DNA from 2 places in the Poseidonibacter parvus genome. Region 1 is predicted to be linked to the other one. Evidence: riboswitches for the same ligand, from Rfam matches in the RefSeq annotation. Region 1 holds a riboswitch; the other holds the start of a gene.

Region 1 (3,219 bases):
AAACTAGCAAATCATATTTATATTTTAGAAAATCAACCAGTAAGCATAAAAGAAGTGGCAAGTTTAGAAGGTAATTTACCTCATCAACTTTCAAATGAAAAGCTCTGGAATTTACAAGAAGAGTTAATCTCAAAATTAAAAGAAAGTAATCTATGAAAAAGCTTTTTAAAATATTACTTCCTACTATTTTTTTATTAGGACTTTGGCAAGCTCTTATTATAATTTTTGATTTACCTCATTATATGTTACCGCAACCAAAAGATGTATTTTTACAATTAATAAATCAATATGACTTACTTTTAGAACATACACAAACTACACTTTTAGAAATAATACTAGGAATAATCCTTGGATGTTTCTTTGGTCTAAGCTCTGCTTTTGCCCTACTATACTTTAAAAAAATTGAAAAATACTTACTTCCAATACTTGTAATTTCTCAAGCTATTCCTGTATTTGCAATAGCTCCACTTTTAGTTTTATGGTTTGGTTATGGCTTAGCTTCAAAAATAGTTATGACAGTTATTATTATATATTTTCCAATTACAAGTGCTTGTTATGATGGACTTAAAAACACACCAAAACAGTGGCTTGACTTAGCTCATACATATAAGCTAACACCTTTACAAACTTTGTTTAAAGTACGATTTAAAGCTAGTTTACCCTCATTAGCTTCAGGGCTTAAAATAGCAGTTTGTATAGCACCTATTGGAGCGGTTATTGGCGAATGGGTTGGTTCATCTAAAGGACTTGGATATTTAATGTTACATGCAAATGCACGAATGCAAATTGATTTAATGTTTTCTGCACTTTTTATATTAATAATACTTACTTTAAGTATCTATTTTCTAACAGATTATCTTACAAAGAAATTTATTCCATGGGCTAGTCATTTACATTAAATTGACTTAAGGTTTTTTTTGTGATAAGATTTTGCTTTAATACATAGGGAGCTTATAAATAGGCTGAGAGGGAGTTTAAAACTTCGACCTTTGAACCTGATTTAGGTAATGCTAACGTAGGGATTTGTTTTTTACAAATGTATTTTTATACTTCAATTTTTTTATCTTTTTTTAAAGATAAACTCTTCTTCTTATTTATAAACACTTATAAGGAGAATTATGACTATTACACAAAATCTTATCAAGAAATCTCAACCCTATTGGGATGATTATATTAAACATGAATTTGTTCAAAAATTAGCTTCTGGAACATTAGAGCTTAAAAACTTTCAACACTATTTAATGCAAGATTATATTTATTTATTTCATTATAGCCGTGCTTTTGCACTTGCTATGTATAAAAGTGATACTTTTGAACAAATGGAATTCTCAAGACAAGCTTTAAATTCAATACTAGATGAGATACAACTTCATATAAGTTATTGTAAGGAGTTTGGAATTGATGAAAAATCAATTTATGAACAAAAAGAATCAACGGCTTGTATAGCTTACACAAGGTTTGTACTAGATTGTGGATTAAATGGAGATTTAACACAACTTTATGCAGGTTTAATACCTTGTTTTGTAGGTTATGCAAAAGTAGCTGATTATATAACTTCTAACAATCTAAGTGTGCAAAATAATCCATATCAATCTTGGATAGATATGTACTCTTCAAAAGAGTATCAAGAAGCAGCAAAAGAAGCAACAAGTTTTTTTGAAAAACTGTGTGAAGATTTATCACAAAAACAAATGGAAAAAATAGAAGATATTTTTACAACAGCAACAAGAATGGAAATATCATTTTGGCAAATGGGTTTAGACCTATCATAAATATAAAAAACATAAGGAAATTAAATAAAATGAAAAAAATAATATCAAAAATAACACTAGGTTTATTACTATTAAGTTCAAGTGCATTTGCAGACAAAGAAAAAGTAAGTTTGCTTTTAGACTGGTTTGTAAATCCTGACCATGCAGCTATTATAATTGCACAACAAGAAGGTTTTTTTGAAAAGAATAATTTAGAAGTAGAAATTATTGAACCAGCTGATCCATCAATGCCACCAAAACTTGTAGCTGCAAAAAAAGCTGATTTAGCAGTTGATTACCAACCACAACTACAAATGCAAGTAGCACAAGGTTTACCATTAGTTAGAATTGCTACTCTTGTAAACTCACCTCTTAATAGCTTAGTTGTATTAAAAGACAGTGGTATAAAAAACATAGAAGATTTAAAAGGTAAGAAAGTAGGATACTCTGTAAGTGGATTTGAAACAGCACTTTTAGATTCTATGTTAAAATCTGTAAATTTATCAGCAAAAGATGTTGAACTTATAAATGTAAACTGGTCTTTATCTCCATCTTTAATGAGTAAACAAGTTGATGCAGTAATAGGTGCTTTTAGAAACTTTGAATTAAATCAATTAAAAATAGAAAAAGAAGAAGGAGTAGCATTTTTCCCTGAAAATTATGGTGTTCCAAAATATGATGAGCTTGTAGTTGTAGCAAATAAAGAAACTGTGTCGCAAGAAAAATATAAAAACTTTGTAAAAGCTTTACAAGAAGCTACAAAATACTTAAAAGAAAATCCTAAAAAATCTTGGGAATCATTTGTAAGTTATAAACCAAAAGAGTTAAATAATAAATTAAATACTCTTGCATGGAATGATACAATACCATATTTAGCACAAAATCCAGCTGTTTTCGATAAAGTTGTATATAAAAAAATGGCTACATTTATGAAAGAAAACAAGCTTATTAAAACTATTCCAAACTTAGATGATTACGCAAAAGAGTTATTAAAATAAAGGCTAAATAATGCAAACAGATAATATAAAAAGATTAAGACAAAATAGTCCTTTAATACATAATATTACAAATATAGTTGTAGCAAATTATGTAGCAAATGGTTTATTAAGTATGGGTTGTTCACCTATTATGTCAAATGCAATTGAAGAAATGGACGAACTACCTGCTATTTGTCAAGCTTTAGTTATAAACATAGGAACACTTACATCAGAGCAAGTAAAGTCTATGATAAAAGCAGGGAAAAGTGCAAATAAAAACAATATACCAGTAGTCTTAGACCCAGTTGGTGTAGGAGCTACTTCTTTTAGAAAACAAACTGTACAGACTTTATTAAAAGAAATAAAGTTTGATTTAATAAGAGGAAATGCAGGAGAAATAGCACATCTTGCCCAAGTTAATTGGAAGGCAAAAGGCGTTGATGCAGGAAGTGGAGAAGCCAACTTTTCACAAATAGCAAAAGATGTAGCTT
Region 2 (3,219 bases), 420 kb from region 1:
AATGTATATTCTGAATTTGCTCCTCCAGGTTTATAACCTTTTGAAAGTGTTGCATAATATAAATTATTTTCATTCTCTTGGTAACTTAATCCAATCTTTCCACCTATTAGTACTTCATCTGTCTCTTTATTTAACGAATCTGAATCTTTAAGTTCAGCTTTCCAGTTTTCAACTCTTAACCCTGTTGTTAATGTAAGTTTATTTGTAATATCAGAATCTAACTGTCCATAAATAGCTAAGTTTTCTGAATCAAAATTATTCGTATAATCTGAAGCAAAATAAGTATAGTTTTGTCTTAAGTCTTCACTTTGTTTTTTATAATATGTTCCAAAAGTCCAATCTGTACTATTATTGAAAATTCGACCTTCTTCGTCAGATACTAATCTTAAATCAACATCTGTTTTTTCTCTTTTTCTAAAATATTTATCTTCTGCGATATAAGAAGATACAGCATCATAAGACCAATCTTCATCATAAGAATATTCACTATTAGATTTTGAAAAAGAAGCTTTGCTAATTAAATGCATTTTTCTGTTAATTTTATATGTAGATTTAAGTCCAATCGCATTTGTTTCTTGAGAATCTGTTCCTGGATTACCTGAATAAGTATTATAAGAGTTATCATAAGTAAAAGCATCATATCCATTATCTACATTAACATGAGCAAAATTTATATCTACTTTGTGATCATCATTTGCTAAATAAGTTAATTGTGATTTAAGTGCAACTTCATCAATATTTTGAGTGTCTTTTCTACCTAAGTACTTATTTTCCATAAAGCCATCGCTAGTATTCTTATAAACTGAAAGTCTACCTAATAATTTATTTTCTATTAAACTTCCACCTAGTGCAATACCTGCAGCTTTTGTGTTATAGTTTCCAATTGTAGTTTCAATATGGCCTTCAAAATCTTCTGTTGGTTTATTACTTTGTAAACTAACAATTCCAGCCATACCATTTGAACCAAATGTTGTACCTTGAGGTCCTTTTAACACTTCTATTTGATTAACATCAAACATAGTAAGTGCAAGTGCAGATTCAGATACATCAATACCATCTAAAACTAAACCAACTGAAGGGTTTTTAGGAGATTTGAATTGACTTCTTTGTCCAATCCCACGGATTTGTACATAGTGAGCTCTTGAAGCACCTGAAGTAAAGTTTACATTTGGTACTTGACCTATAACACTTTCTAGAGATTCATGAGCTTTGTCAGCTATTTTATCTTCTGATAATACGCTAATTGCTTTACTAGTTTTATCTAGATTTGCATCTCTAAAATCAGATGTAACAGTAATTGAATCTAGCGTGATGTCTTCTGCATATGCAAAAGGAGTTAGTAATGTTAATGAAGCTATCGCAGATAGCGTTAAATTTTTAATTTTCAATATGTTTCCTTAAATAAATTTTTATTTATGTAGGAAAAAGTTGTATATAAAGTATGATAAGAATATTATTATAAGATTATTTACAATTCTCTTCCTTACGCTGGAATTACCCAGTTCAAGTTCAACGGGACAAGCAATATGCTATCTCAGCTTTTAATCTTTAAAATCAAAGCGCCCCCAGAGGTTGATTCGCGATTTTACTTTAACTTTTATTTGTTGAAGCTTAATGATATTTGATATTTAATTAAGTAGAAAGGAATTTATAAGTTTGAGTATTAATAAATAGTCAAAAGACTATTTATTAAAGAATTTTTCTTCTAAAGTATCAGTAAGTTCTCTTACAGATAAAATTGATTTAGCAAACTCATTTTCTTGGTCTGCATCTAATTTTAGTTCAATAATTTCTTCACAACCTTCTTTCCCAATTTTTACAGGAACACCAGCTGTTATATTTTTGTAACCATATTCACCTTCTAGTAAAACAGCACAAGGATAAACTTCTTTTGAATCATTTAAAATAGCTTCTACCATTAATGATGCTGAATATCCAGGAGCATAATAAGCTGAACCATTTCCTAGAAGTTTAACAATTTGAGCTCCACCATTTCTAGTTAATGTTACAATTTCTTCAATATCTTCTTTTGATAAAAGATCAGTTAAGTTTTTACCATCAACTGTACAATAATTAACTAAAGGAACCATAGCATCACCATGTCCACCCATTACAGATGTTTTGATTTTTCCTTGTGAAGTTCCCAGTTTTTTTGCAATAAAGTGTGCCATTCTTGATGAGTCTAAAATTCCAGCCATTCCTAAAACTCTATTTTTTGGAAGTCCAGAAGCTTTAAGTGCTGTATAAACCATTGCATCAAGTGGATTTGAAACAATAATGTAAATAGCATCTTTGTTTGCATCTTTAACTTCATCAATAACTGAAGTCATGATTTTAGCATTTGTAAGAAGTAAATCATCTCTACTCATTCCTGGCTTTCTTGGAATTCCTGCTGTAATTACAATTACATCACAATTTACAAAATCAGAAGTTTCAGATGATACTTTTGTACTTGCATTTGCTGCATTTGCTGCTTGTGAAATATCAATTGCCATTGCTTGAAGATAATCTTCTCTTAAATCTTTTAAAACAACTTCATCACAAATGTTTTTTGTTGCTAAATTAAAAGCAAGAGTTGCTCCAACATTTCCTACACCAATTACACCAACTTTTTTATTTTCCACTAATAATCCTTTTTTATTTAATTTTCTATTTTCTATTTTTTTTGATTTGATAAATACTCATGAGCCATATATGAACTTCTAGCATATGGAGTACTATGAACAAATTCAAAGCCTAAATCCATTGCAAGAGTTTTATATCTTTCAAATTGCTCTGGCTTAACGTACTCTTTTACTGTTGCATAATCTCCTGAAGGAGCTAAATACTGACCAATACTTAAAAACTTACAACCAACATTTATAAGGTCTTTAAAAACTTGAACCATTTCTTCTTCAGTTTCACCAAGTCCAACCATTAAAGCACTTTTTGTTTTAACTTTTTCGCCACCAAGTTCTTTTATTCTTCGTAAGACTTCTAGTGATCTTTCGTATGTTGCACCTTTTCTTACTTTATATAAGCTTGGAACTGTTTCAACATTATGTCCAATGATAACAGCACCTGAATCAACAACTTTTTGTAGTGATTCATCTTTTGCTTGAAAATCAGGTATTAAAATTTCAACTTGTGTATCTTCTGTATTATTTAAAATACTTTTTGTAACTTCATAAAAATGATTTGCTCCACCATCTTTTAAATCATCTCTAGCAGGACTTGTAA

The links. A riboswitch is a leader RNA that binds a small molecule or an ion and turns the genes downstream of it on or off. The one in region 1 is predicted to bind thiamine pyrophosphate.
Region 2: linked by a shared signal. The riboswitch ahead of LPB137_RS03915 (TonB-dependent receptor) and the one ahead of tenA (thiaminase II) in region 1 are both predicted to bind thiamine pyrophosphate.

What each region holds. Positions count from the first base shown of each region.
Region 1 covers NZ_CP019070.1:1,216,484-1,219,702, reverse strand. The annotation lists gene LPB137_RS06055 (ABC transporter ATP-binding protein) at 1-156, shown strand, start outside; gene LPB137_RS06050 (ABC transporter permease) at 153-899, shown strand; TPP riboswitch at 934-1,039, shown strand; gene tenA (thiaminase II) at 1,119-1,772, shown strand; gene LPB137_RS06040 (ABC transporter substrate-binding protein) at 1,802-2,749, shown strand; gene thiM (hydroxyethylthiazole kinase) at 2,760-3,219, shown strand, end outside.
Region 2 covers NZ_CP019070.1:800,411-803,629, forward strand. The annotation lists gene LPB137_RS03915 (TonB-dependent receptor) at 1-1,388, opposite strand, end outside; TPP riboswitch at 1,464-1,577, opposite strand; gene LPB137_RS03920 (malate dehydrogenase) at 1,683-2,624, opposite strand; gene lipA (lipoyl synthase) at 2,657-3,219, opposite strand, start outside.